Regions from separate parts of the Bacillus sp. FJAT-45350 genome, predicted to be linked through region 1. Evidence: riboswitches for the same ligand, from Rfam matches in the RefSeq annotation. Region 1 holds a riboswitch; each other region holds the start of a gene.
What was found. A riboswitch is a leader RNA that binds a small molecule or an ion and turns the genes downstream of it on or off. The one in region 1 is predicted to bind cyclic di-GMP.
Positions count from the first base shown of each region.

Region 2: another riboswitch for cyclic di-GMP. It lies ahead of CD003_RS13115 (EAL domain-containing protein); the one in region 1 lies ahead of CD003_RS19015 (prepilin peptidase).
Region 3: another riboswitch for cyclic di-GMP. It lies ahead of CD003_RS05370 (ATP-binding protein); the one in region 1 lies ahead of CD003_RS19015 (prepilin peptidase).
Region 4: another riboswitch for cyclic di-GMP. It lies ahead of CD003_RS06235 (hypothetical protein); the one in region 1 lies ahead of CD003_RS19015 (prepilin peptidase).

Region 1 covers NZ_NISU01000002.1:511,805-519,696, reverse strand. The annotation lists gene CD003_RS19050 (hypothetical protein) at 1-687, opposite strand, end outside; gene CD003_RS19045 (HI0074 family nucleotidyltransferase substrate-binding subunit) at 865-1,608, opposite strand; gene CD003_RS19040 (DUF1328 domain-containing protein) at 1,795-1,959, shown strand; gene CD003_RS19035 (copper amine oxidase N-terminal domain-containing protein) at 2,047-2,928, opposite strand; gene pilO (type 4a pilus biogenesis protein PilO) at 2,977-3,720, opposite strand; gene CD003_RS19025 (hypothetical protein) at 3,717-4,301, opposite strand; gene pilM (type IV pilus biogenesis protein PilM) at 4,301-5,290, opposite strand; gene CD003_RS19015 (prepilin peptidase) at 5,313-6,071, opposite strand; cyclic di-GMP riboswitch class II at 6,206-6,289, opposite strand; gene CD003_RS19010 (hypothetical protein) at 6,355-6,792, opposite strand; gene CD003_RS19005 (type II secretion system protein) at 7,401-7,892, opposite strand, start outside.
Region 2 covers NZ_NISU01000001.1:2,606,870-2,614,761, reverse strand. The annotation lists gene CD003_RS13135 (HD domain-containing phosphohydrolase) at 1-1,090, opposite strand, end outside; gene CD003_RS13130 (PucR family transcriptional regulator) at 1,338-2,576, shown strand; gene ald (alanine dehydrogenase) at 2,736-3,869, shown strand; gene CD003_RS13120 (sensor domain-containing diguanylate cyclase) at 4,037-5,578, shown strand; gene CD003_RS13115 (EAL domain-containing protein) at 5,644-6,366, opposite strand; cyclic di-GMP riboswitch class I at 6,446-6,531, opposite strand; gene CD003_RS13110 (glycerophosphodiester phosphodiesterase) at 6,867-7,577, shown strand; partial or broken gene CD003_RS22690 (methyl-accepting chemotaxis protein) at 7,692-7,892, shown strand, end outside.
Region 3 covers NZ_NISU01000001.1:1,070,001-1,077,892, forward strand. The annotation lists gene CD003_RS05355 (LuxR C-terminal-related transcriptional regulator) at 1-1,403, shown strand, start outside; gene CD003_RS05360 (sensor domain-containing protein) at 1,746-3,881, shown strand; partial or broken gene CD003_RS22540 (histidine kinase dimerization/phospho-acceptor domain-containing protein) at 3,909-4,052, shown strand; gene CD003_RS05365 (sensor histidine kinase) at 4,053-4,517, shown strand; cyclic di-GMP riboswitch class I at 4,559-4,642, shown strand; gene CD003_RS05370 (ATP-binding protein) at 4,793-5,746, shown strand; gene CD003_RS05375 (HAMP domain-containing protein) at 5,777-7,396, shown strand; gene CD003_RS05380 (STAS domain-containing protein) at 7,464-7,784, shown strand; gene CD003_RS05385 (PP2C family protein-serine/threonine phosphatase) at 7,784-7,892, shown strand, end outside.
Region 4 covers NZ_NISU01000001.1:1,232,602-1,240,493, forward strand. The annotation lists gene CD003_RS06220 (sulfatase-like hydrolase/transferase) at 1-1,532, opposite strand, end outside; gene CD003_RS06225 (iron chaperone) at 1,853-2,224, shown strand; gene CD003_RS06230 (VOC family protein) at 2,325-2,723, shown strand; gene CD003_RS06235 (hypothetical protein) at 2,798-3,820, opposite strand; cyclic di-GMP riboswitch class II at 3,859-3,942, opposite strand; gene CD003_RS06240 (alpha/beta fold hydrolase) at 4,225-5,262, shown strand; gene CD003_RS06245 (hypothetical protein) at 5,398-5,793, shown strand; gene CD003_RS06250 (FHA domain-containing protein) at 6,290-6,982, opposite strand; gene CD003_RS06255 (glycerophosphodiester phosphodiesterase family protein) at 7,110-7,892, shown strand, end outside.

The sequences.
Region 1 (7,892 bases):
TGTTTCTTGTCCTTGTTGACTATAAAATTGGCTCAACCGATTCGCATGCTCGCGGTCTTGTCCAATTCCAATGAACAATAAATACGGCTCATTGTTCTCAAGTAACGTCGCTGCAAATCCAGCTTGTTGAATCCCATTTACAGTTTCGGTTCCCTTATCTATTGTAGAAAACGCTCCACCTTGGACGACTTCAAAGGTTAAATCAGGCATGGTACTAGAATCTTGTCCACTTAATAGCTCAATCGTTCCATTTGCTACAACTGATCCGCTAGTTGCAGTAGAATCACCTGTGAATACGGTCAACACCATAAAGCCAAAGCTTACTCCAACGATAATCGCGGATACAGCAGCTACGAGCAACCCAACAGGTAATGACTTTAATGAGAACTTGATACTCTTTGATTTTTTCTTTTTCCTTTTATATGGGAGTTTTGGACTTTTCTCGCGATTGCCATCGTCCCAAAAAGGAACCTTAGCTTTATTTCGCTCTGTTAATTTACGTCCAAAATCAACAATCTTGTTTGACTTTTTCTCTTCTGGTTCAAACGGCTTTATCCTCTCAACTGGTTCAAACACATCCTCAAAAGCCTCTGTATCCAAATGGGGTTCTCTAGTCTCTTCCATTTCTTCATATGGACGTTCCTTCCCATTTAATCGAACTGATATGCGATGCTTCTCCTGGTCCACTCTACCATCTCCCCTCGTTCACTCACTCTATACTATATTCTATTATATCGGTTCGAATGATAGAACTAGATTTTGGAGAAGATTAGAGATTTTTTATGTAGGCACTTTTATGGAATCTAGTAGTTTGATAAGCTCTAAAATAATCGTAGGTGCTGGACTAATTAGCCAGCACCTATTTTATAACTCAAGATTTATTCTCTTTTTCATCTCAATTAGTAGTTCATCAAAAAGCTGAATAAAATGTAATTTAATACTGTTATATATTTTATTTGCAGTCTCTTCATCATAAGTATGCGAAGTCTTATTCCGGTCTTCAAGCATTGCTAACCATGCATCCCCTTTTGTTATAAGACCTTCTTTAAAAGCTACCCGAATTGTCCTTCTTGGACTAGTTACTTCCAAATGTCCATTATATTCTAAAAAGGCTTTCATTAACTTCCATGATAATTCATATGTAAACTCAAACCGTTGTATTGTTGCATCAATGACAATATCATCTTGACTAGGATCTCTACTTAAACTTTCATGTAGTTTTCTTGTTGCTTTTTCTAAATCAGTTAACTTGTCCATTATTTTATTCATATTGTCGATAACCTCACCTTTAGAATTGGTTAAAAATATCACTTTTCCCTCAGTATTTATATAATTCTTTAACTTTTCATTACTTATTGTATCGACATCTATTAAATCAATCGTATAGATAATTTTTTCATTGGAAAGAGTATCTATTATTTTAGTTATCTGGTCATTTTTCTCTCTAAACTTTATTGCTAAATCAATGTCAGACGTTTCTTTATAATCTCCTCTTGCCCTTGAACCAAACAATATAACTTTCTCGATTATATCTGAATAGTCTTTAAAAATATTAATAAGAACGTAAAAAACTTCTTTGCTTAATCCATATTTTTCAACTTTACTCACTTTATCACCACTAACTTCAATAGACTTTTCCTACATAATTATTTCCAATATTATAACATAGCAAACATTTTCAGTCTTAATCAATATAAGAATACCTAATCAAAGTTTTTACCCCAGTAACCCTAACGTTTATATGCCATGTTGAAGGGTATTCAATAAATATATCAATGAAAGGAGAGGATTATTATGTTAGGCTGGGCACTCGCCTTCTTTATTATTGCGGTTATTGCTGCATTCTTTGGCTTTATTGGTATTGCAGGAGCAGCTATTGAAATTGCGAAAATCATCTTTTATATATTCCTTGTACTTTTTGTGATTTCATTACTATTTGGACTGTTTAGAGGATCTTAATGATAGTTAATATTACTTAATGGAATGCAAAAAAGGATACCTCAATATGTGATTACATATGAGGTATCCTTTTACTTCTAGTCCCAATTATCCTAACGGAGTATAAGATTGAACTTTATATCTACCATCATCTCTTTGGAAGGTGACTTTAAATGAATGCTGTCCTTTTAGAAGCCTATCATTACTAACTAAATTACCTTCGTACGTCCAAAGTAAGTGATATTCAAACGTGTTTTCGTCAACAACATGAATGTAGTTTCTTGCATTTGGATTTGGATTTACTTTCACTTGTAAATTTCTAAAAACACCATTCTCATCGCTATTTCTTAACTCTACCTTTTTTTCTTGGTCGTTTATAAAGAACGTGTTAAAATACTGTTCAAAGTTCCTAATCGCCAATCCGTCTACTTTTCCTCTTTCTAGTACAAGCTGTCTCCATACAGCATTTCCGACTCTTTCCAACTCTTTGTTTCTTAATTCAAATGTACTTCCTCTCAATTGCTCGATCGTAAGTAAATCATTATTTACATTATTATGATATTCATAACCACGGTCTAAAATAAAGATCGTTCTTGTTGTTCCATCCCATGTTACTTGCTTACCTACCGTTTCTCCAACAAATCGTAGAGGTACAAGCGTTCTTCCATTCATTATTCTTGAGGGTACGTCTAACCTCACTGGGTTAGAATTGACAAATGCATATTGACTACCAACTGTAAACCTTATTGTCGTGTTCCCACTTTTTCCAGTAACAGTTGAACTTTTTTTGTCCCAATTGACTGACATTCCAAGACTTTCAAATATCGTTCGAAACTCAACTAATGTTACACCATTTCTAACGATAGGGTCGTTATTGAAATTAAGCTTCTTATCACCTACATACACTGTTATCGGCATATAAGCTCCAACAGAATAAGACATAGGGAACATCATAAGTACTACGAGTAACCCGATAATGAGCTTTTTCATTAAATCTACTCCCTCCCTTATAAGAGTTTTTAAAAACAAGACAAACGATTAATTAGAATATAGCGGGTTATCTTTATTACTTGGTCGAGGGTAATCGACTTTCGGTCCTTCTTCCCCTAGTTCTAGTAATTCTGGATAAAAATAAGTAGAGACTGTCACATTAAACTCTAAGCTATCATGGACATCATCTACCATTATCTGTTCATCATGACCTATAAAAGAGACTGAATCAATACTAGAAATCCTCGGCAATCTATCAAGCTCTCGAAGAAACTGAGCTAAATCTTGATAACGATTTGCCCGTACAGATAGATTGAGGGTAATTTGTTTTAGGCCCTCTATATCTACATTTACCTGTTGTTCTTGAGTCGTTTCTTGACCTCCTTCACCCTCGCTCTGTTCTACAGGAGTTGAAGTTTCACCTTCAACACCATCCTCAGTAGCACGTAAAGATAACTCTCCGCCCTCACTTATATCTATATAAAGAATATAACTGTTTGACAGTCCTTCTGCTCGAGAAATATCTAATAAAAATTGATCGACTAATGGCTTTACAGGTAATTTACGTTGTAATTCAATACTAGTCTCAATGGCTTCTGTAGTCGTGTCTCTCTGTTGGTCCCGTAATATAGCAAGCTGGCTTTTCTCAAATTCTACTTCTGCTGCCAAAACTTCTTTCTCTTTCATCGCTGGCGATATATATTGAGAAAAAAAGAAAAATGCACTAGCAATCAGAAGGAATATCGCTACTCCGAGAATAATGATATGTTTTTTTGAAAATGATAGGTTCAATTTTCATCCCTCATTTCTCGTAGGCTAACTGGAACTATTTTAATAGAATAGCTAGCCACATAGCGTGGTAAATATTCATCACGGTTTAAGTCTTCATCATCAAGTATCTGGTTCGTGCTAATATCGGACAGAAGCACTTCTCCTATTGCATCAGACGAGTAGAGAGCATTACTAAATTGAGCAATTTCCTCTATCCTATCAAAACTAGCATCAAAATATACTTCATTTGGTAGAGAATAATTAAAATTAAGGAAAAATCCTCTTTCTGGTAAAAGACTAACTATATGGTCAAGTAACAAAGAAGCTGGAAACAACTGCTTATCTAACGCAGAGATAACCTCTTCTAACTGTCCAATGTTATTTGTCTGTTGCTCTGTTAGTTCTTGTCTAGTCGTCTCTGATAATATCATCAACTCTTGCACCTCATTTTCTAGCTCAGTAACCTCTGTAGATACTGAGCTATGTAGGGAGGATAGGACAATAGTAGCAGTTACCAATAAAATTCCAATAATAAGGATTATAATAACTGGTGTTAAATCACGTTTCTCTTTTTCTGGTAACAGGTTCACTTCTACTAACATTAGCGCACCTCTTTTTTCAGCATCAGTCCGACAGTATCATGAAATTGATAAGGGATAGCTCCTGTAGCTGAAATAATCTCTACATCTAATAATGTTTCTACTGGCAAATCAAAGCTTTCTTTGCAAATGTCTATCATTCGCTCTAAGTAAGGATGGTCACCTGTAATCGCAATCCGGTTGACTCCTTCTTTTCCTTTATGAACAGAGAAACGATAAAAATTCATCACTCGTTCCACCTCAGTAATTAACTCCTCTGCTTGTCCATCAATCTCCTCAATTTCACCTTCCCAAACTAAGCTTTCCATCTCCACATCACCTTTAATTGCCCATTTCTCATCATCACTATTTAAACGAAAATGACGTGTAAACATTGGCTTATGTGAATAGAAAACTGTTAGATTAATAGATGAACGGTCAAGCTGCACAAGAAGTAAATGCTCGTCCGAAAGTGCCTTATCGACTTTCGTAAATAAACGATACAACGAAAGTGACGAAACATCTGCTACATTCGGTTGAAGCTTTAATTCAGATAAAAATTCATACAACTCCATAACGACTTTTTCTGGAGAAGCAATTAATAATATCTCTTTCTGTCCATCTTTTTCACCTAACAGCTTAAAATCAAAAGATGGGTTTTCAAAAGGGAGGTGAATCGACTCTCCCATTTCCATATGAAGATGCATTCGAATATCATCTTCTGCCACTTCTTTTGGTATCAATATATTCCTTACGACTACAAAAGAATCTGGTACACAGAATTGAATGGCATGTCGTTTAATCTTCCAATGCTCAATACATTCCTCGAAAATAATCTCTAACGTTTCTCGGTCAATAATTTGACCCTCTCTAATGACCCCTTCAGGTAAGAAACGCTCCCCAAATGAACGAATCGAATCAAGGCTCGGTTTCTTTGCATGAACATAGCGAATAACATGGTCTTTAATAATGATACTTGTACGCATGTCTTTTTTTGACTGAAAAAGATTCATCTAAACACCACCGATCGATTGTCTACCATAACAAATCAAAATACCATTGTATAATGTCTTGACCAAAGAAGTAAGTTAGAATCGTCCCAAGAACGATATATGGTCCAAAAGGCATTGGTTTTCCTCGTTTGACTTTCCCAGTCAGTAACCCAGCGATTCCAAATATGGTACCAAACAATGTTGATAAGAAGAAAGCTAAAAGGACATCTTGTAGCCCTAACACAAGTCCAAGCACTGCAAACAATTTAATGTCGCCACCGCCCATACCACCACGGCTAACAACAGCAATTATAAACAAAAGTGTAAAACCGACAACAGCACCCAATAACATATCCCACCAAGGAGATAAAGGGGCTACGAATACCCGTAAAACTAGAAACATAGGTGCAAATACTAGTAATATTTTATCTGGAATTAACATATATCGAACATCACTAACGAAAATAATCACAAGCATAGAAATAAACAATAAAGCAACAAGAAGCTCCCACTGCAATCCAATAAAATAATAAGCTAGGACAAATAAAAGACCTGTCGATAACTCCATTAACGGATACAACGGAGATATTTTTAACCCACAACCACGACATTTCCCTCTAATTAATAAATAAGAAAAAACAGGTACTAAATCCAAAGCTGTTAATGTACGTTTGCAATTCGGACAATGAGACCGTGGCTTTACAATAGATTCTTCCACCGGTACTCGCAAACCAACAACATTATAAAATGAGCCTAAAACCAAACCAAATATAAACAGATAAATATAGATAAATACATCCATTCAAATTATCGTCCTTTACCATTAACTTATAAGACCATTATACTATGTACTTACAAAAATCTTTACCTAAATTAGAAAAAAAGCTATAAATTGACTACCTTTATAGTAAAAAAAAACCAACTTTGCTATCCTCAAGCAAAATTGGTCGGTTGCACTACTCGCTCCAAGCTATCCAAGTGCCCAATTAGAGATAGCCGTTCATAGCATCCTATTATATTAACTATTATTGTACATGACGTGCATAATTTATGAAACAGTTATTTACATATAGTAAATTAAAGTTTTATTCTTCTATCGTGTCGTACACTGCCTTTTCTGGTACACAATCCTCGATGGATGACATACATAACCGAACTTGCAGCTCCGGTTGATTATCAGCTCTCACTACTCGGACAAAGGACGCAGGAGAGTAAGATGATTTGATAGTAGAAAGCATAGGAATATCTGATACAAAGGCCTCATCATCCCCTAATAATCCTAACTCAATCAACTCAGAGAAATAAATAGTCCCATCCACTGGCTCCAATTCACCAGTTGCTAAATGTAACTTCACTATTTTACTAAATTGAGAAGCATTGTACTCATGAACCCTCTCCTGTATAGAAGAAGTCGCATGAGTCACTAAAAAATAACCACCAATATAAAAGAAAAGTAACAGGAAGAAATACACCAACGGCTCAACAAAAGAATAAAATTTCGAATCTTTGCTTATAAAAGGCATCCTACTCACTTCTCTCATGTGCTCGATAACTTGATTATATTACAGGATATGTAAGTTGTCGATGGGGGCTTATGAATGATATATCAAAATCTTAATATACATTTATTAATATGGAGTTGCCAATTTTATTGTACAATCTATAGTTCGTAGACAAATAATTAAAATATAAAATAGACAAAGAACTAGTAGATTCAAATCTGTCCAACTCATGTGGAAAATCTCAAGTTTTTTTCTTATCTTGGTACCTAGTACCTATTTTACTTCTAAACGAAAGACCAACTAGAATTCTAGTTGGTCTTTCGTTCACTCTATTTATAACTGTCCCTACTACATGGAAAAATCAGCTATTTTGTCTATATCTGGTGTCTGACACCATATATCTATTTCGTTCACTCTATTTATATAACTGTCCATACTACATGGAAAAAATCAGCCGTTTTGTCTATATTTAGTGTCTGACACCAGATAAAGACCTACTTACTACTAAGTCTTTATCTCAATCTATAATTTTTAGTACTTTGCTATGTCCACCTCATGTGGAATAACCATGACTTTTGTCTTTTTGAGGTAACTGGTACCTTTGTTTTATGGACCTATTCTTTTATTCTTTAATTTTTTACTGTGGCTCTTTTTGTTGAATTATCTCCTTTTAAAGTAGTTTCAGTGGCTGGAGTATTTTGTTCACCCAGATGTCTTGACTTAGCAGTGCCACTATTATCTCCAAGTAAATATACTTCATAATTAAAACCACCAGAAGTACTAGTTATACGTACATACGATTCAGCAGGTAGTGTAGCAGTAGCAACATTTTTAGCTGTAACATCAGTTTCTGTTGTAGCGTACTGTTTACTGTTATCAGGACTAGTGATAGATTCAATCAAGCCCTCTTTTAATAAATAACCTAATGGAATAATAGTAACATTCGTTCCTGTAGGTTGTAATGTAGACTCCGTAGCAATTGCTAACCTCGCAGAATTAATAGCCTGCAAACCATTAGCCACATGTGCATCCTTCTTACTATTATCAATAATACTTCCTACTGCCGGCACCGCTATCGCGGCAATAATCCCCAAAATAACAACTACTGCCAAAAGCTCAAC
Region 2 (7,892 bases), on a different contig from region 1:
GCTTTTCTTCCTGTTCATGTTTGACCAAGGATTGGTCAAATGTGTTGATATGAGTAACTTTAATTGTAAAGTCGGTGGGGAGTTCAAAGGTAGATTCTGTTTGGATTTCTTGAATGAGTGGAAGGTAGGGTTTTGCATGATTTACATACATAATTTTTGCAAGCTTTTCATTAGATAAACGTACAGTGGTCTGTGGTGGGTATATTTGAAGGAGAAGACAGAGATGCTTAATAATTTCTAAATCAAATTGTTCATCGTTGTTTAATAAAAATTGTATGGCTTCAATTGAACTAAGAGCTTTTCGATAGTGACGTTTTAAGGATAGAGCTGAAAAGACATCAACAACTGAAAGTATTCGTAACTCTGTATCAATTTCATTTTCTTTTAGTTGACTGGGATATCCGTTCCCATCTAGTCTTTCGTGATGGTGTTTGGTTAATTTTAGTATTTTTTGCGAGAAATTCATTTTTGATAAGATTTTTTCACCGTGGTTCACATGCTCTTTTAATTGATTGTACTCCTCGATTGTCAACTTATCTGTTTTCTGTAAAACTGACTTTTGAATCGACTTTTTCCCTATGTCATGTAGTAAACAACCAGAAGCGAACTCTTCAATATTTTTAACCTTTAGCATTTTGGCTATCAATGAGCTGATGATAAATACATCAAATGAATGCAGAAAGCTGTCATAATCCCATTCTTTTAACTGTGTGAGTAGTTTTTTACTATCATTAGTGATTATTTTAGTAAAGAGGTTGGATAGCCAATGAATTTCCTCAATATTGTTTAAAGCTAATCCGTATCGAGATTCAAGAAAAATTTCTTTTAATGTTTCATAGAACAAATACGAGTTTTCTTCTATTTGCTGAGATTGACTATTACTCTGAGTTTGACCAGTGGTAGTTATTTTTTTCTTCTTTTCTGGTGTATCTGATTGGACATAGATTTCGTTTACTCCCAATTTTTTCAGCTTTTCCTTTAAGGATTTTGTTAACGTGGTTCCTTCTTTGAGGATAAGTTTGTTTTGATAGTAAACATCTTTAGCTATTATTTCATCTGCGTATGCATCTTTAAGCTTTTTCATAATCATACTTACCAATCCCTACTTAAGAAAACTATATTCTAATAATACGCTATGTTAGTTTGTCTATTTAGTGAAGGGCGTGTGTTGCTAATAAGGGTAAATAGGCGTAGTATAGCACAATTCAAATGTATAAATATGGTACAAAGTAACGATGAAATAAGGTGTTTTTTAGGAACACCTTATGTTCGTTTTTTATCAAAATGAGTTTATAATAAAAGAAAGATATGGAGTTTGTAATGATAGGAGTTAAGCTATGTTCCAGCCTACAGAAAAAGATAATCCACTAAAATCAAACTTCTATGACCTAGAAGGTATTGTTGATTATATAAGTGATATGCTTGGATGTCCTGTGACACTTGAAGATGGTAGTCATAGACTTTTGGCATATAGTAAACATGATATAAGAACAGATACCGCTAGGATAGAGACAATTATTTCGAGACAAGTCCCACAGTCTGTCATTCATCGCTTATGGAAAAAAGGGATAATAGAAAAATTACATCAAGATGAAAAGCCCGTTAGGATTAAGGCGATAGATGATATCGGGCTAGGAAATCGTGTAGCAATCTCGATTCGTAAGCAACAAGAAATACTAGGGTATATTTGGATACTAGAGCTAGATAAGTCGTTAACGAATGCTGGTTTATCTTTTTTACAAGAGGCAACAGAAACAGTGAAGACATTCTTATTAAAAAGAAGTTTGCAGGAAAAGAGGAAGGAAGAAGGCTACCAACAATTCTTTTGGCAGTTACTTACCGGAGGAATTCGTTCAAGAGATAGAATAGAAGCTAATTTTCATAAATTAGCACTAGCCTTACCGTCATCCTTTTCTGTCATAGTTTTTCATTTTGAAACCTCTTTGTCTGAGGCATTAAAAAGACAGATAACGTATTTTTTGCATGCTAGTGAACATGTGGATATTCCCTTCTTTTTATTTCAAGAAAATGAATTAACTCTGTTTGTTGTAAAAAACAAAGGGAATCTAGATGAAACGATGTTACGTGAATTTATTCGGTTTGCTATTGAGCAATGGGATCTACGCTATCACATAAAAAACGTAAAAAGCTGCCATGGTTTTATTTATCAGGATGTTCTTAAAACGGAGAACAGTTATAAAGAGGCGTTAAAGGCATTAGCATTAAAAGAGCAATTCCCTAAAGAGCTAGAAAATGTTCTTAGCTATCAAGGGCTTGGGATTTATCGTTATTTAGAAGGAATAGTAGAGAATAGAGAAAATGAGAGTCACTTCCCATTGTCATTACTAACATTAAAGTCCTATGACGATAAAAATCAAACAGAACTCTTTCAATCTCTTGAGGTCTATTTAGACTCTGATTGTCATGTAAATGAAGCAGCAAAAATCCTTCATATTCATCCAAACACACTAAATTATCGAATAAAACGTATCGTTGAATTAACTAATATTAACCTGTCTGATCCGAAAGAGAAATTAGATTTATACTTAGAGTATAAATTACGTAGGTTATTGTAGGGAGAAAGGAAAAGGGTTTTTTTCTCTTTTGCCTTGCTCCCTACTATTAGGTTTGTAAAATTACACAAAGAGTCTTCCTAACTTTTTATATTCTAAACAAAGTAACTATTTTCCTATCCTTGTATACTTATTATAGAAGAACTTGGAGGAGGAAGATAAATGATTATTGGTGTACCTAAGGAAATTAAAAATAATGAAAATCGTGTGGCTTTAACACCGGCAGGAGTACTTAGCTTTGTAAATGGAGGACATACGGTTTTAATAGAAAAAAGTGCAGGAGAAGGCAGTGGTTTTGAAGATATAGCTTATGTAGCAGCGGGGGCAGAAATGGTAGAACAATCTGCCGAAGTATGGGCTCGTGCTGAAATGGTGATGAAGGTAAAAGAACCTCTTCAAGAGGAGTATGCTTATTTTAAAAAGGGACATATCTTATTCACTTATCTTCATTTAGCTGCAGAACCTAAGCTAGCAGAAGCTCTAGTAAAGAGTGAGGTTACTGCAATTGCTTATGAAACAGTAGAGGTAAATCGTACATTACCATTACTTACGCCAATGAGTGAAGTAGCAGGAAGAATGGCTGCACAAATTGGAGCTCAATTTCTTGAGAAGCCAAAGGGTGGTAAGGGAATTCTGTTAGCTGGTGTACCAGGAGTGAAACGTGGTAAGGTAACGGTTATCGGTGGTGGAGTTGTTGGAACGAATGCAGCTAAGCTTGCAATGGGATTAGGAGCAGACGTAACAATTATTGATTTAAGTCCGGAACGCTTACGTCAGCTTGATGATATCTTTGGTAATGAAATTAATACATTAATGTCAAACCCATTAAACATTGCTGAAGCAGTTGCTGAGAGTGATTTATTAATTGGAGCTGTACTAATTCCAGGAGCAAAAGCACCTAAATTAGTGACCGAAGACATGATTAAGTCAATGAAACCAGGTTCAGTAGTCGTTGATGTAGCAATTGATCAAGGTGGAATTATTGAGACTGTAGACAAAATTACAACGCATGATAACCCAACATATGTTAAGCATGACGTTGTACACTATGCTGTAGCAAACATGCCAGGTGCTGTACCAAGAACATCGACATTAGCTCTTACAAATGTCACAGTACCATATGCACTTCAGATTGCTAACAAAGGTGTGACACAAGCATTACAAGAAAATCCAGCATTAGCATTAGGGTTAAATGTTGCAGGTGGAGCAGTTACGTATGAAGCTGTTGCTAGAGACTTAGGATATGATTATGTTACGATTGAAAATGCGCTATTAAACGAAACAACAACTGTATAGTAACAAAAAAGGAAAGCCTACTAAGATATAGTTAATTATATACTTAGTAGGCTTTTTATTGAGGAAGATAAACCATGTTGATTCTTTTAAAAGATAATACTTTTCTTCAAATATTTGTTATACTATTAATTGTTAAAATATTGAATTGATAGTTAAAGGAATGGATCATGAAGAAAACTTTACGCTTCTGGATATTATTACTTACTTTTTTCGTTATCATAAGTATATTATTTTCTACGTTATTCTCTGCCTATGTTGTAACTAAGCAAAACGTAGTCAATCATTCATTAGAAATTAACAGTGTATATTCTGAAAAGCTTGCACAATTAGCAGATGAAGTTTTTACAACAATGACATTTGTATTAAAACAAAGACAATATGATATTGCGGATGATTTAACTCATGGTCGTAATATAGATGGAAAATTAGAGCGATTGTTGCATAGTAGTAAGGATTTTAATTCAGTCGCAGTAGTTAATAATGAGGGTATTATCATAAGTGCATCACCCTACGTAGGTATTGAAGGTGAAAAACTTACATCCTTGGGGGCGAACGAATCTCTACTGCATAAAAAAACTCTCATATCAGATCCTTATATTTCTATTTCCAATCGCTTGATTCTTATGGTGTCTACGCCATTATGGGGTGAAGAAGGAAATTATATAGGTTTTTTAGCAGGTACTGTTTATTTACAAGAAGATAATATTATAAGAACGATATTAGGTGAACATTATGCTAAAGATGGTTCATATGTTTACGTTGTAGATAATAATGGCACATTATTATATCATCCTGATGTAAATCGTATTGGAGAAGTTGTTAGGAATAATGAAGTAATTGAAAGCTTAATTGATGGTGAAAGTGGTTCGCAATTCATTACAAACTCACAGGGGATAGACTTTCTTGCAGGATACACATATATACCGTCTAGCCAGTGGGGCGTCGTATCACAAACTCCTTATAGTGTGGCAATTGCTCCGGTTTGGAACTTGGTTCAGAAGGTCTTTTTGTATTCAATCCCATTTGTAATCTTGCTTATTATATGCACTGTGTTTTTCACAGATAGATTAGCTTCTCCGCTTCGAAAATTAGCACTTTTTATTTTTAATAATGAGTCAGATACGTTAAAAACTGAAAAGCCAGATATTCCAACATGGTATTTTGAGGCTGAACAATTAAATAAAACATTAGAAAATTTTGTGCAAATAAAAGAAAGTAGTATTAATACCTATAAAACTAATTCACTGACCGATCCACTAACAGGACTCGGAAATAGACGATATTTCGATGAAACATTAGTTCAATTGAAGAATGAACAAAAGCCTTTCTCCCTCATTATTATTGATATTGATTACTTTAAAAAAGTTAACGACGAATTTGGCCATCAGATGGGTGACGAAGTCTTAATATTTTTATCTAAGAAGATGAAAGAGTTTGTCAGAAGTGTTGATGTATGTGTGAGACTAGGTGGTGAAGAGTTCATTATTTTGTTGCCAAATACAAATGATAATGATGCGATGAATATTGCTGAGAGAATGCGTGAAAATGTAAGCCATACAATTAGTCCTACTGGTGGATATATTACAATTTCTTTAGGTGTGGGTTGTTATCAGGCAGGTGAAGATATAAATTCATTTCTTAAACGGGTAGATGGTGCGTTATATCAATCAAAAAGAGAAGGACGTAACAAAACAGTGTTATCTTATTAAAAATCGATAAAGTATACATAATGTATACTTTATCGATTTTTTGTTTAAGTGGCTAGCACTTGATATTAACACATAACAACATTACTTAATGAAGCTGGTTTTCCTAATAAATACCCTTGTCCATAAGGAATTCCCAATGTTTTAGCTACGGATAATTCATTATCATCTTCTAAACCTTCTAATATTAGATGTTTATTTTCTCGCTCACAATAGCTGTGTAGGAAGGTAATAAGGTTTTGTTTTTGCTTTGACAAATGTAAATCTTTTGCTAAATATCGATCCAATTTAAGATAATCCGGATCTAGTTCAATTATTGATTGAAAATTAGCATAACCTCTTCCAATATCGTCAATTGCAATTAAGAAACCCAGTTTTTTTAGTTCTAGTATCCTTGATTTAAATATGCAAAAATCATCAATAACCTCAGATTCGGAAATTTCAAGTACAATCTGTTGACTAGTTAGATAGTTTTCAGTAATAATTCTCTTGAGAAAAATGGGAAAGTTATTATGTAAAATCGTCGATGGAAAGACATTTAAAAATAAAGTTTCTCCATTTTTTGATTGTCCTGCTGAATGGTAGGTGCAGAGGGCTTTATGAATGGACCGCGAATCCAACTCATAAAGCTTTTTTGCTTTTTTTGCTTCTAAGAAAGCGATTTCAGGATTAGCATAAACATTAGACCTAAGTAGGACCTCATACCCCAACCTTTCAAAAGATCCTAAGCTGTAGATTGGCTGAAAATAATGATAGAATTCCTCTTCTCGAATAAACATTTCAATAGACAAAATAATCGACCCATCCTTTATTTACTTAATAAAAAAAGGTAAACCTCAAGAATAGGTTCACCTTTTTGATCCAGTATCCTTCGGCGGCTCGGCTACCATATCAACATGTGACTTAGGTCCGTGGCTTTGCGTCCTTATCTTTAAATAAGTTTGCCATTATCGTTATTTTTATTATAAACACTTTGAATATAGCGTTTAGACAATTATAAACAAAATATGATAAAACAGCAATACACTCGACAAAATATTACAAAAATTTATTTCGTTAGTACTAAAAAAGTTATTTCTAAAGGATGGATTTATCCACTTTATCGCGAATAGTATTACTAAACTACCTATAAAGGAAGAATAGCTTCTAGGAGCTAACTTATGAGTATATATTCTAGGTAAAATATAACTAGTAAAATATAATAAGTCCTTTTCTTGTATGAACTGGAAATAAAGTTTTTCCTAATTAATCATTAACAATAAACAATTGCTCTCGAAAGGGTGTGTTGTAGATGAATAAGTGCATGGCGCATCGAGGCTGGTCAGGTAAGGCACCTGAAAATACATTAGCAGCTTTTGAGTTGGCTATTAATGAAGATAAGATTGATTCGATAGAGACAGATGTTCACATGTCTAAAGACGGTGTACCGGTTTTAATTCATGATTTTACATTAGAACGAACAACGAATGGTACGGGGTTAGTAAATGGCAAAACCTTGTCTGAACTTAAAGAACTTGATGCAGGGTCATGGTACTCAGAAGAGTATGAAGGAGAGAAGATACCTACGTTAGAAGAATTACTAATAAGAGCAAAAGGAAGAATACGGTTGAACCTGGAATTAAAGTCTGCTGGTTATTTTTATCCAAAGATAATTAATACGGTTGTTGCTTTAGTTAAAAAATATGAGATGGAACATGAGGTTGTTATCACATCATTTGATCATCAGAAAATAAAGGAATTAAAAAATGAACCTTTAATAGAAACTGGATTAGTGTTTGCGGGGAGTGTTACATTACTAGAGGAACAGCTTGAGTTAACAGGTTCTACAGTTATTTCAATCGCTTTTCCTTTTTTGACTAAAGAATTTGCAGAGCATTATATTGCACGTGGTTATAAAATAGTTACATGGACACCGAATACTGAAGAAGAGATTGTCTTTGTGAAATTAATACATCCTGATATTGTAATATGTACAAACCATCCTGAAAAAGTAATTAACTAACGATTTTTGGTTTTTAACTTTTCATAGTCCACTTTTCCTATATATGATATAATTAATGATTATTTTAGAAAATTTAGATTATGAGATTTAGTAGGTAGGAAAGGGCTGTTTTTGATGGAGAAAGAGAAAATTGATTCACTTAATGTTTCTAATCTATTGAATGAATTAAAAGAGGCTAATAAAGAAATGGAATTAGTCATGAAGACAGTTAATCAGGTTGCAACTCATGCTAATTTACTTGCCTTGAATTCAGCGATAGAAGCTGCTAGAGCTGGGGAAGCAGGACGGGGATTCTCGGTTGTCGCAGGAGAAATT
Region 3 (7,892 bases), on a different contig from region 1:
TCGCAACATTACAATTGCAATTTTGGAAACATGCTTACAATGACCCAAGGGTTAATTTTTTCCACCGTCATTGTCTTTACCCTAAAAGTTTATTTTGCCAACCTATTTTTGAAGAGGAAAGATTAATTGGGATATTATTTGGTGGAAGTACTGAGGAAGTAATTGGGAATGAAGATGCGTTAGAGCCGATTAAAATGTATTCATCATTATTAAGTGTATTAATTACTACTCAAACCCTTAAAGAAAATTTACACAATCATTTATTGGAGCTATCCACGTTTAATGAAGTTTTTCGTGTTATGACAACAGTTAAGGACATTAAAAGAGTACTCTATATTCTAGTGGATATTAGTATTAATATAATGAGAGGACCGTTTGCTTGTATTGTGTATAAACCTTCTATGAACAATTCTAAAATTGACATTGTTTCAAGAGGGTTGTCCTCGGCTGAAATAAATGATTATGGTTATGATGTTGCTGTTAGGTCGTTCTCAGAGAAGTTTAATGACGTGAATGTCAAGCAACCGATACAAGGGAAAACTAAGTGGGGTATTGACGTAGTAGAATTTCCACTATATTATAATGGATTTATGTATGGAATATTATGTGTAGGTTTAAATCCAAAGTATGAATTAGAAAAATATAAAGCCTTTTTATCAACTTTAGCAGTTGCTGGAGGTATATCTATTCATTTATGTAGAGAGCAATATGGGATAGATACAGATGACTTTATTATCAACCTATTGACTGAAGTGATGGACAAGAATGGCGATAAATATAGGTTGTCAATGAAAATAAGAGACCATGTGGAGGCTTTCACAACTTTTTTAAATGATGGAGATTTTAAATTAATTAGGAAAATAAGTGGTATTGCATTGTATGAACGTAATGTACTTGAAAAATACCTAAGTGATAAACAGTTAATTACTATTTTCAATGGTTATAAAAATGTACTCGAAAATAAGAGTACAGAAAATAAAGACTCTGAAATTTTAGTACTAATTTATACTTTCGTTACTCAAGGTGAAAGAGTAGAAGTTGTTAAAGATTTGTCTATCATACGTAAGGAATTGAAAGAGAAGTTTATTTCCTACCTAAACCAAGAATCGATAGTAGAAACAGTTATTTCTTTAGATGAACGTCAATTAATTACTAGCAGTAAGCCGGATTTGACAGATGGAAACAAGATTTTAAAGAATGAGCTTCATCTATCGTCAAGGGAAGTAGAAGTTCTAAATTTAATTCTAAAGGGAAAAAATAACCGAGAAATTGCTAATAAGCTTTTCATTAGTGAACATACAGTGAAAAATCACATTACTCGAATCTTTCAAAAGCTTGAAGTGAATGACCGTGCACAAGCTATTGCAATGGTGTATCAATTGGGATACACACCGCCAAATTAATAAATCAGAGGATGGCTCAAAGGAAAAATCTTTTGGGCCATCCTTTTTTTGATCTCAATATTACTCTAGTATATAGGAACAATAAAAATAGGAGTAGATTCCTATATATCCATAGTGTTAACGTTATAATCCGTTTGGTATTTAAAAAACTCTATAGAAAAAGCGAAAAAACCTAATAATTTAAGTATTCATTTATATATAAATAGGACTATTTAATAAAAGATTAAGAGTAGTGGGTTATATACAGAAACCTACTTATTATTGGAAAATAAGGATATCAAATGGCGGCTTAAAGTTTGACGAAAACTTAAAAGGTAATTACATAAAAGTAGAGGTGAGTTTATGAATAAACAATCTTTTCGAGAATGTGATAAATTTCAAAATATTAACAAAGACCTACTGTATAAAGAGTTATTTTCAAGCTACCCAGAACCTTTATACTTGTTAGACTGTAGAGGTCATTTTCAAGAGATAAATGAAGGCCTAGTAAATCTATCTGGTTTTTCGGAAGAGGAATTATTATATTCTCATTTCTCAAATTATATTTACAAAATGGATTTACAACAAATAAGTAATTCATTTAATACAGCAGCGTTAGGTAGTTATATAGAGGATGAGTGTCGAATCGTTCATAAGAATGGGAGTATTAAATTCCTTTCAGTAAATTTAGTACCTGCAAAAATAGGTGAAGAAATTATTGGTGTATATGGAGTGGCAAAAGATATCACTGATAAAAAAATGCTAGAAGTAAAGGTGAAAGAAAGTGAAGTGCGTCTCGAAACGTTGCTTCAACATTCTTCAGACGCGATTGCTGTATTAACTGAAGAAGGGATTATCAAATACGCTAGTCCCACAGTTAAACAGTTATTAGGATATACTCCTGAGATGATAGTAGGAACAAGCTGCTTTAATTGGATTGAAAGAACCGATATTGAAAGAGTACAAAATTTATTTGAATCAATATTGGAAAATCCTACTAGTATTACTAAAAAAGCTGAGATAAGTTTAAAGAGAATAAATGGGAATATGGTTTACTGTGAAGCGATTATAACAAATCTTCTTGAATACGAGAATATTAAAGGAATTGTTGTTAACTATCGAGATATTACTAGTAGAAAAAATAATGAAGAAGAAATCAAACAATTAGCCTATTATGATTATTTAACAGGGTTACCAAATCGGTATTTATTTGAAAAAAGTCTATCTAAAGAGCTAACGAAAAACAACCAATTAGCCATTTTGTTTATAGATCTTGATCGTTTTAAAGTAATTAATGATAGCATGGGACACTTGATTGGAGATCAATTATTAATCGAGGTTGCTAACCGTCTGAAATACATTCTAGCAGAAAATGATTTACTATTCAGACAAGGTGGGGACGAATTTGTTATTGTTCTTACGAATGTAGATAGAGAGGCTGCAGCAACGGTTTCAAAAAAAATTGTTCAATTATTGGATTCTCCATTTTCTATTTCCAATTATGATGTGTTTACGACACCTAGTATCGGAATTAGTATGTTTCCAGAGGATGGTACATCAGTTGAACAACTGACGAAAAATGCAGACTTTGCCATGTATCAGGCTAAGAAGAATGGGAAGAACACTTTTCATTTTTATTCACCTCCCGAGGTAAGTGATGAAATAAGTCCACTAGACATTGAATTGGGTTTACACAGTGTAATAGAAAGAAACCAATTAGTTCTATATTATCAGCCAAAAGTAAATTTAGTTACGAATGAAATCATAGGGGTAGAAGCGTTAATTAGGTGGATACATCCTGTATGGGGTATCGTTTCTCCAGGTATGTTCATACCAATTGCTGAAGAATCAGGTCAAATCATACCAATCGGTGAATGGGCACTTCGAGAAGCATGTATACAAAATAAGCTGTGGCAAGAACAGGGATTTGAGGGTGTGATGTCTGTAAATTTATCGCCACGACAGTTTACAAAGGTAGAGTTAGTCCAAACTGTCAAGAATGTTCTTGAGGAAACAGGCCTTGAACCACATTTATTAGAATTAGAGATAACAGAGACTATGACAGCCAATACAGAACAAACCATTGCTACACTTCATGACTTAAAAAGACTAGGGATAAAAATTAGTATTGATGATTTTGGGACGGGATTCAGTTCTTTAAATTACTTGAAACAGTTTCCGGTCGATACATTAAAAATTGATCAATCGTTTGTTCGTGAACTATCAAATGGTACTAGTGATGCCACAATTGTGAAAACAATTATTGCTATGGCACATAATCTAAATCTAAATGTTGTTGCTGAAGGAATTGAAACGAAGGAACAACTTGTATTTCTCCAGGAGCACAACTGTAATGAAGGACAAGGATATTTCTTTAGTAAACCAGTACCTGTTATTGAATTAGAAACAAAAATCCAAGAGATAAAAAAAGTAATAGAAGAACACGGAATGAATTTAGTAGAAAAACGTAAGGAAGAAATTCTCCTAAAATCTGAATAGTTAGAGGTAGTTAGTGAATTAGGGGCAAGCATTGCACATGAAATTAGAAACCCAATTACAACGATAAAAGGATTTATTCACTTATTTGAACAAGGTAGCATTAAGCAAGAATATTTTAATGTTTTACATTCCTCTATTAACCAGATTGAAAAGTATATAAAAGAGTTTCTGATGATTTCTAGCACTAATGTAAATCGGAGGCTAGTCGACTTTAATCAATTATTAAAAGATGTTATATCACTACTAGACAAAAAAACAAAAGGGAAACAAATCGAATTACAGTTTGAGAAAAGCATTGATCTTCCTTGGATTAAGTGTGACCCAATACAAATGAAACAAGTAATGATAAATTTGGTCACAAATAGTATTGAAGCAATAAAAAATGGCGGTTTGGTCAAAGTTCATGCTAGTAGGAATGAATCAAATTTATTAATAAAAGTGATTGATGATGGAATTGGCATGAAAGAGGAAAGAGTAGAGAGATTAGGAGAGCCTTACTTTAGAACTCATGAAAAAGGAACTGGAGTAGGATTAATGTATTGTTTTCAAGTTGTTAAGAAGCACGACGGTATGATAGTAATAGAAAGTGAAGAAAATAAAGGCACTACTGTAGAGATAAGCTTACCGTGTAACTAATTCTTTGCTGGAATTATTTCCACTTTAATTTAGGATATCAGCTTCGATAATGGCAAACTTATTGAAAAGTAAGGACGCAAAGCAACGGGTCTAAGGCTATAAGCTATGATCGCCGTGTTACCGAAAAGAATGGATTATAGAAATATAGGATATTATCTATATTCGTAGCCCGCATTCTTTTTGTGGGCTATTTGGCGTACAGTCAACTTTCGAAACAAAGTTTAATTTCTTTCATAAAGATGTGGCTTTTAGATAATAAGAAGGGGGAGCATTCATTGAAACGTATCTTAGATAAAGTATTAAAAAAATCTACAGTAGAACTTCATGTGGGTGCTCCGTCACTCCCGGTTGATTTATCTTATACAGAGCTGACCTACATGACTAGACGAGGGTTTCTTGCACAAAAATTACATCAATACCTAAGTGATAATAATTCCAAAAGTAGTTTACTATTTTTTCGTTCATTATCAAAAATCTCATTTAATCACAAACAAACGAATCAGGATCATGAACAATTACTTTATATAAGTGAGCTCATGCTTGAGTGGTGTAACCAAGGAGAAGATATTCCAACTCAAGTAAAGAAATTAGAAGTGAGAAATGATATTCAAAACGCGATGTTGAAAGCCTATGATATTCACAAAAAGGATTTGTTTGAGCAAAAGAAAAAAATTGATGAATCAATAACAACAACGGAAAAATCTGATCCTATTTGGATGGTCTATAAAGATGTTATTTTTTCCGTAACTCAAGGTCAGTTCTTACTAATTTCTGAACAGGAAGTAAGTAAATACAAACAAGGAAAGGTCTATTGTGAGGGCATTATTAGAGAACGTTCAGACATACCAAGATGCCGCAATCAAGTGAAAGACATCCTAGAGCAAAAGGAGTTCAATAAAGCAAAAGTAATGAGTTGGTTATTGGCATTGTCGGAAGCTATTACAAACACGTTAAAACATGCTGAAGAAGGTAAGTTGACAATGCTAGAAGATAAGGAACGTAATGAAATACGCTTTGTTATTGAAGATAAAGGACCTGGTTTTTCTCTAGAGGAGCTTCCTAAAACAACACTTTTAGCTGGATATTCTACCAAAAAATCAATGGGGCATGGATTTTCACTTATGATGAAAATGACGAAGCAAGTCTTATTATATACGTCACCAATTGGCTCTACGCTTATTTTAACGATTGATTATGCTCAAGAGGTAGAAGGAAAGAGTGCTGGTTAACAAAGAGAACATACTGGGGAGAGGAAATTTATGAAAAGAAATACGATTATGATGCAATTACTATTTAAAATTGGTCTGTTCTTAGGCTTAATCGCGGTTGTTATTCTTATATCTGGTTATTATTTTTTTAAGTTGAAGATTGAGGCATATCAAGAGGAGCAAATAAATAATATAACTGAAATTGTAGTTCATACAATGGCGTCAACACAACAATCTACAGACACAATTGAACATATGATTGAAAATATATTATATTCATCGTCAAAAGGAATCATGTCCGAGTTACGTGGGAAACAGGTTGAAGATATTAGCATGGAATATTTGCAAGAAGTAGCGAAACGGTGGGATGTGGAAGAAATCTCACTTTGGGAAAGAATTGGTGATGACATAGTCGTTACGGAATCTTCTGATGAAACTCAATTGAATTTAAGTTCAAAGGATTGGGGATATTGGTTTACTGCATTTGATCAATTAATGTCAGGCCAAGAGGTAACAGTTGAGCAAGGGATGGCCATGGAAAACTACTGGGTAGGCCCCATTTCTAGAGCAGAACTTTTTGAACATATTTATTACAAGTTTGCTTATTATTACGATGGAACAACTGACTTTATGATCAATCCTTTTATCCTAGATGAGGAGATTTATAACCTTACTTTTCAAGCTGGTCCAACACAAATGATTGAAAAAATCATTGATGAGAATATCAACATTGAAGAGATTGCTGTTATCAATGTACCTGCTTGGTTAAAAGGGGAAGAAAATGATGTAGTTGAACCGGATACTGACTTACCTGTGTTATATGGGAGTCATCAGTTTGGCTTAGAAGAGGATGAAGAGTTCCTTCAGCAGGTGCAAAGTGAAGATAGCAGCCATAAAGTACTTTTTGAAAAAGACGGTGTGCCTTATAAAAAATTATATAAATCACTTGGTAATGAACGAGTGATGGTGACTACGCTAGATTTAACGAGACAAAAGCAAATTGAAAATCAGTTCTTGTATTTGTTCTTAGGTGGATTTTTATTATCATCCGTTGTTCTATTTATTATTATTCGTATCATTGCTAGACGTCAATTAGAGCCATTACAAAAGATTGTCCAACATATTCAATGTGTAGCGGATGGAGATTTAACTCAAAGAATAACGATCAATGAAAAAAATGAACTAGATTGGCTTGCGGAAAATATCAATGAAATGACTCAACGTTTCCATCAGTTAATTACGGGTGTAAAAGAAGAATCTCATTCTCTAGTGATTGTATCTAGTTTGCTTTCTAGACAAGTCTATACCTCGGTCAAGACAATGGGTGAGACATCAACGGCAATGACGACGGAGTCTAAAGACCTACTACTGGAGATTTCAATTTTGTTGGAAGATATGCAACAGTTATTTTCTACAATTAACAATAGTCAGGAAACAGATCATATAAGAGGGATGAATAACCTTCAATTGAGAGAGTCCTTGAATAACACTCATATGAAACTAACGGAACTTGAAAGAATGGTCAAAGAGCATTCAAACCATGTAACGGATATCACGCTCATGTTTCATGATACATTAAACGAACTGAATGAAGCACTACTAAAGATAGATCAACTATCTAGTACATTAAATACAAAAATAATGTACTTCCATGTGAAAGATGAATTGTAAAACTATTAACTGAAGTGTATGGAAATGTAGAGAGGTAATGTGGATAAACATCTAGGGGGGATAACTTATGAGTTTAACAGTAATGAAAGAAAAAAAAGCTTCAATACTTACACTTTCAATCAAAGGGATTTTAGATATATCTACTAATAATGTTCTCGATCCATATCTAGAAGAGATTGAGGATAGCTTAGAAGAATTAATTATTGATTTTTCTGGAATTGAGTTTATGGACTCAACTGGTCTCGGTTCAATCATTAATGCGATTCATTTATCAGAGGAAAAAAACTTCAAGTTAAATCTCCAAGGGGTAAATGAATTAACGGACCAAATATTTGAAATGGTAGGGTTATATCAAATTTTAGAGGCAATTCAAGGGGAGGTGTCGTGATGTATTATGATGGTCTAACTGTATCAAACTTCAAAGAAAACACAGGAGATTTCGATAAAACGCTGCAACGAGAAATTAACTTGGCTAAAAATATCCAATCAAAATTAC
Region 4 (7,892 bases), on a different contig from region 1:
ACATCTTCAACGCCTGGATTACTCCAAAATTGTGAATTATCGAAGTAACGGGTGAACTTCCAAATTTCCTTAGAATTCGTATCGCCTGTTGGTAGTTTGACGATGACTGTTTCCAAATGATTAGGCTGTATAACCGCTTCATACGGTTGACCAGTTAGAGTGTATTGATTTAAGCCCTTTGAAAATTCATCATCTGTCATAAAGTAAAGAGCCTCATCCCCTCTAGTAAATCCAGGAGTTCCGTTCATTAATGAAGTTAAGTCACGCCCTACTAGGGGATGGACCTCTGAATGATCTTTTTTCAATTTCATTTGGGCTTCTTGAACATTAATACCCGCAAGTCCTAATAAAGTGGGAACAATGTCCACATGACTTGTTAGCATATCTGTTTCTTTACAGCCAGCAAAGTGTTTAGGACTGTGTATAATGAGTGGAACATGAAGTGCTTCCTCATAGGCATTATGCCATTTTTGAAACAATCCTCCATGTGCCCCAACGAGACTACCATGGTCTGCAGTGAATACCACGATAGTATCTTCATAGAATATAGACTGCTTAAGAGCGGTAAATACTTTATACATTTCATCATCAACCTGCTTATGAAGTGAATAGTATAGTTGCCTGTAAAAAGGTGTATCTATTGTAGGTTGTAATGCCTGCTGATAAACGTCTCGGTAACTACTTTGTGCTGAGGGCTTCGTAAATAAATTTTCATTTGCTGTCGGGGCTTGCGGGATAAAAGGAACGGAAGGATCTACAGAAAAATTAAAGTTAGGTAGTAATTGTGTGAATAGCCCAAATAGGGTAATATCATGCGGATTAACAAAGGATGAAACAATTAACCAAGGCTCGTGATTATTGGTATCAACTTCATCTTCTAAGGAGTGAATTAATCGAACAACCTCTTCAGAATAAACGACATCACGGCCACTTACCCCAATCGCAGCGGATGATGCTGAATTTCGTGGATTTGCTCCATGCGGTTCAGGACCTATCCATCCATCAAAACCATAGGAATCTAGCCGATTTGCATGTAAATAAAGCTGTTGTTTTTCGGGGTCAGGAACTCCAGTTGTTGGGTTAAAGCTTAACATGGCATTATGACTTGCTGGAACGATAAGGTCCTCATCAGAAGCATGCCATTTCCCTTTCCAAAACGTTCGATACCCTGCAGAACGAAAATAGTCACCTAAAGTAGGAACTGTATTGTGATCAAGCCAGTATACATCTGGATCAAAAGCTCCTTTCGCTGCACCTGTCGTTTGAGTGACCCCGTGTAGGGAAGGATACTGGCCTGTGTAAAGAGTTGCTCTACTAGGTGAACAAGCTGTACTTCCAATATAATGATTTAAGAATGTCATCCCATTTTCTGTTAGAAGCTCCTGTGTCTTTAAATGATTTTTACGCCATTCTTTTAGGTCTTCATTTTCATAAACTGTTGGAAATCGTTGCTCATCAACAAGAATTATAAGGAAATTGGGTCTTTTATTTTTTCGCTTAGAACAATCTGGCGAGTGTTTATGTTTGGCCAATTTGACGTCCTCCTAATGAACGAAAGTTATACTTCTGTATCATATGTAAGAAAGTGAAATGTGATTGAATATTTTCGCAAAAAAAGTAACACCTTTTTCCTGCGTCATACTCTGTAATCGATCAACTACCGTTCGAGCACAAGGTTTTCAAGCAATCTATCAAAAAAGCCTTTGCACATCTTTTTAGGGTTGGTCCCAACGGGTATTAACTTGATTATTTAATGTAATCCTGTAGTATGGGAATAAACTATTCATCAAGAACAACGGTTTGAAGTAATTCTCTGTACGAAATTATTTTTATCTTAGGAGGAAAAAGGAACATGGAGGTTTTCACAAAATATTTAACGGGCATCGATAACCCTGATCATCGCGACCGAACAGAAGAAATTTTGGCATGGATTGTTAATAAGTTCCCCAACTTGGAACCACAAATCAAGTGGAATACGCCTATGTTTTCTGATCATGGCACGTATATCATTGGCTTTTCCACAGCGAAGCATCATTTGAGCGTTTCACCCGAAGAAGTAGGAATTGCTCACTTTGCCAATGACATTGAAGATGCTGGTTACAGTGCTACCAAAGGCTTGTTTCGAATTCCTTGGAATGAGCCGGTAAATTACGGGTTGCTTGAGAAAATGATTGAATTTAATATTCAAGATAAAGCAGACTGTTCAACTTTTTGGCGGAGTTAAAGATGGCCGTATAGCTTCTCTTAGGGTGCTATTGCTAGTAGAGTTGAGGAAGGGAAAAGAAAATAATTATACATATTATAATGAATGGAGAGGATTTTTTATGAAAGATGTAAAAACATTTTTAATGTTTCAAGAAGGTAATGCAGAAGAGGCAATGAAATTTTATACATCAATAATTGAGGACTCAAAGATTACAAGTATAGTTAGATATGGAGCAAATGAACCTGGTGAAGAAGGAACAGTAATGCAAGCTACTTTTACTTTAAAAGGGAAAGAGTTTATGTGCATTGACAGTTATATTAAACACGAGTTCTCCTTTACACCTTCTTTCTCAATTTATGTTACTTGTGATACGGACGACGAAATTGAGCAACTCTATCACAAGCTAGTTGAAGGTGGACAGGCACTTATGCCATTGAATGATTATGGTTTCAGCAAAAAGTTTGGTTGGATAAATGACCGTTTCGGAGTTTCATGGCAACTAAACCTTATTGATTAAATTGGAAAAATAATTGCATTTCCATAAAAAAGAACCTTTTATTGATACATCATTAAAAGGTTCCTTTCGTATTATTATTTTTTTACAGCTGAAGCGCTAAATGTATTTGTAGAAGATGAATATGTTACAGTAACATCATGTGGGGTACCACCAATGTTATATTCTCTTGTTTCAGAATTTTGGTTTTGTGTCGTAGGATTTGAGATGTTTCCTCCAGGTAAAGTTTCCTTACTAACAGTTACAGATGAACCATCAGAATAATGAATTGTATAATCTGCGACAACTTTAAATTGATTTGGACCTTGTGGGTCAAGAGTAAGTGAGATATTGCTAATACTTGATACTACTACATCTACAACTGGTACAGTAGGTGAAGCAGGTACAGGCGTGTTATTTAGTAGTGTATACGCGTTACCGAAGTAATTATCGTCACTTAAATCATCAGTAGAATAGGATACAGTTCCACCAGGAGTTAATCCTGTTAAAGTTACTACTTCATCCTCTGTTTCACCATTACTTAACGTTTTAATTACTTTAAATGAAAGTGAATATGTTGCTGTTTCTTCATTCCAGACAAAGTTTGGTGCCCCATCTTCAGTACCTAAATCAATTGAGTATTCAGTAATAACAGCCCAAACGTCAACATCAACTGTTGAACTGTTATTGCTATGAGTTAGTCCAGCCTTTTGACCATTATGAAACTTAGTTTCCGTTTTAACTTCAATGTTTGTTAGTGCATGACTATCTAGGTCGACAGTTGCAGTAAATCCGTAAGTTTTTGGTTGGCCTGGAATTGCCCAAACTAAATCAGCTTTTTGGCCACCTACTGTAATGTACAAATTAGCTAAATCATCACGAGCACCATCAATAACTACTTCACCAGATACAACCTGTGATGTACCAAAGTAACCAGAAATAGAGCCAAATGTAGTAATTTGTGCTGTTTCAATGCCATTTGTATTTCTCCCGTCCTCTTGAATAACAGGATTTGATCCAGCAGCTGGTGCTTTAGTTGGTCCTTTTGCTAATACCCCAGAATTTAACCCCAATACTAAAGAACCTGTTAACAACACTGTAACAACTTTTTTCTTATTCATTTTCATTTCTCCTCTTAAATAATATTCTTATAGCATTAAAATAAGAGGGTCGGTTACACTACTAGCTCGACATAGTCCAAGTGTCCAGATAAAGACTATGCTTCATAGCTCCCCTAGAAAAGGGTCGGTTACATTACTTACTCAAAATAACCCAACTATTCAAATAAAAGTTAATTTATAAGAAAAATAGTATCCTTATTTAGTCTTAGATTAACCGATAAGTAAATAGTCTTATATTTTGTATTATATTCCGTTAATTTCCTGTTGTAAAGTGACTAAAAGTCATAACTGATTATAATTTTGATAAAAAATTTTCTACCATAATTTCACATATAAGATCTATAATAAATTAGGGAATCTTAGTTGTCCTGATACTTTAATAGAAGAGAAGAGGTATGATCTTATTGTTTGAACTATTTAATAAGAAGCCTGATTTCCAAATTCCCTCAACTGGAATTGATGAAATTGAAGAATTAGTAGTAGGAGGCGTGAAGCAGAAAGTATTAATTCAATCTTTAAATAAAGGAAATCCTATCCTATTATTTTTACACGGTGGACCATCCTTGCCATTCCCTGGTATCTCATCAAGAGGGAAAGACTATACAATTGTATCGAATACGAAAAAACTTGTGGAACATTATACAGTTGTATTTTGGGATCAGAGAGGGACAGGAAAGTCTTATAACAAAAACATTCCTCAAGAAACAATGAACTTTAACCAATTTATTAGCGATGCAAATGAAATAATAGATTACTTGATGATGAAATATAAGAAAAAGAAGATATATCTTGCGGGTCACTCTTTTGGATCATTGATAGGAATGTACTTAATTAACCAATACCCAGAGAAGTTCTATTCATATATAGGCTTGTCACAGATTATTGATTGGACAGAAAACGATAGATTGAGCTTGAAATGGCTGAAAGAGGAGGCTGAAAGAAGAAAAGATTTAAAAGCTTTAAAAGAGCTTAAAGCTGTTGGCAAACCTCCTTATATAGAGAGCTTCAAGCAATGGGGGGTAATAAGGAAATGGCAAATGAAATATAAAACTATGATTTATTCTGATGAACACGTTAAAACTCCCGGATTATTTAAGATTGCCTCAGATATGTTTTTATCTAAAGACTATAGTTTTGGGGATATAGTAAACACTTTTTATAGAGGATTTAAACTAATTTATACTGACGAATTTATTAGGAATATCCCATCTATTAATATTCAAAAAGATATTTTATGTTTAAGAGTACCAACTACTTTTATTCATGGTAAAAAAGATGTACATGTACACTCAGAACCTTTAATTTCATTTGTAAAGAATATCAAAACAGAATATGAACCAAGAATTATTTGGGCTGAAAAATCATCTCACGTATTTCATCCTGATGATACAAAACAAATAGAACAAATTATTATTGAAGAATTAAAACACTTAATAAGTTAGTATAAGAAATTTAATTTCTTATAACAGAGGTAGTTATTATTGATACTATGTTGTTTTTAATGATACGCTACTAGAGAAAGCTCTATTGAATAGGGTTTTATATCTTAAAAACATAAATTATAAGGATTTGATAAAATGATACTAAAGCCGATTGATGTAACAAATGGAAGTACGATTAAGTATTCTGATGTATTTGGCAACCTTGGAAAAGATTTTACAATTAATAAAGGAAATGAAGTTGCGTTTTTCGTTTACGATCAGTATTGCATGAATCCAAGTTGTGATTGTGATGAAGTTATTCTTGAATTTGTAGAAAATAAAAACAATGAAAGATCTGAATTTGCTATTAGACTTTCTTTCGATAAGAAAATGTATTTAATTATTGATAGCTACAAGATTTCAAATACAGAAGTGGACCAGATTGTAAAAGGTTTATTGAAAGATAGTAATGAGGTAATGAACTTCTTTAAGAATCGTTATCAAGATATGAAGAAAAAAGGAATGGAAGTATTAGAAGGAATATCAAAATAATTAATACTGGTTATTAAAAGCGTGTTTCGATGCTATAGAACAACGAAGCTATGGAGTTTTCACTTTTTTAGCCGGGTCCAAAAAATCCTTACTCTCAGGTTGCTGGAAGTAAGGATTTTTTATGATTGACAATGTAAGCGACAAGAAAATCACTTATCAATGCACTTTAAAAGCTGTGATTTCGCCTATTGCTATGAACAAATTCAGCTTTGCGAATGTTGCTCATAATGTTTTTCTATCAGAAATTAACCCACCAGTTGTATAAAATATGATGTTATGCTTGAGGTATAAAATTATACAAGGAGACTTGCTTATGAAAATGTATTTTAGTATTTGGTAATTATTAAATCATTGCATCGACACAATAGCTAAGGAACTTCTTTTAGAAGGGAGAAGAAGCGATGAATAAAAAAATTCTTATTATCAGATTTCTGGTAGTAAGGATTTTTTAACTAGGGTCCAGTTTATTAAATAACAATGCTAGGGTGTAGGGGGTCTAATTTGTAATCAGTTTTCTTGTATGGATGAGCGATAGACTAAACCCCTTACCTCTAGTATTCTCTATAGTAAAGATATCTTTAGTTTTTTTGCGGATGCGATATATTAACGTATTTATTTCTTCAATACTAACATCTGGTATATAGTGGTTAGTATCTTTCCTCTCATTCCAGACATATGCTTTAATTTCATCAGTAGTTACGAAAATATCCCTATTATTAACCAGGAGTTCTATGCATTTATATTCTTTTTCAGAAAACTTATATGTGTAGTTATCCAATATTAATTCGTGTTTTTGCGAGTGTAAATTTATATTCGTAGGGAGTGTTTCGTTCTTGATACATCCCGTAAAATCTGCAGTCTGTTCTATGTTATATGTAGAAAAGGAAAATTTAATCAAGCCAGTAGCTATAGAAATCTTGTCTAAGTGTTTTAGCTGGATTTCTTCATTGGGGTTGATTTGTTTATTATTAATTGTCGTTCCATGTTTACTATATAGGTCTCTGATGAAAAAGAATCCATCTTTAGAGTAAATTTCTAAGTGATTTCTAGATACAAAGATATTGTCGAAAGCAATATCAGGAGTGGCATTCATAACCTTTCGACCAACGATCATTCTAGGGCATTCTATCGAAATAAAAGCTCCTTTTTCATAAGGTGTACCTTGTTCAATAATTATAAAGGAATTCATAATCTTCTCCTTTTACTGAAGTATTATCACTTTTTTGTTATTTACATATTATTCTTTAGCTATTGAGAAGAAATCTACCATTTAATATACTACTAATCGTATTATAAAAAAAGGGGAGTATATTAAAGTGAAATATAAAAAAATAGCAAAAAGAGCCGTATTTATAATTCTATTACTAGCTTTATTCATATTTGTTAATAATAGTTCAATGTTTACAAAGGATCGTAACGGAGAGCCTATGCTTTTAGCACACAGAGGATTGGGACAGACATTTGATATGGTTGGTATTACGGGTGATACTTGTACAGCAGAAAGAATTTTCGAACCAGAACATCATTATCTTGAGAATACCATTTCCTCAATTAAAGCAGCATTTGACGCAGGTGCAGACATTGTAGAAATTGATATTCACCCTACTAAAGATGGGGAATTTGCCATTTTTCATGATTGGACACTAGATTGTAGAACAGATGGAGAAGGGACTACACGAGAGCATACAATGGAAGATTTAAAACAACTAGATGTAGGTTACGGTTATACAGCTGATAACGGGAAATCCTATCCTTTTCGTGGTATGGGAGTTGGGTTAATGCCTACACTTGATGAAGTATTGGAGGAATTCCCAAACAACTCTTTTCTTATACACATTAAAAGTAATGATGCAGAAGAAGGAAGCCAGTTAGCTTTATACCTCTCAAAATATACTGATAGTAGAATAGAGAGTCTTTCTGTTTATGGTGGAGACAAGCCTATTGCTACTTTCAAAGAAACTTTACCTAATATGCGGGTTATGTCTAAAGAAACAATGAAAAGTTGTTTAATACCATATTTAGCAGTCGGTTGGACAGGATATGTTCCTTCATCCTGTGAAAACACGCAACTACACATACCAGAAACATATTTTACTTAT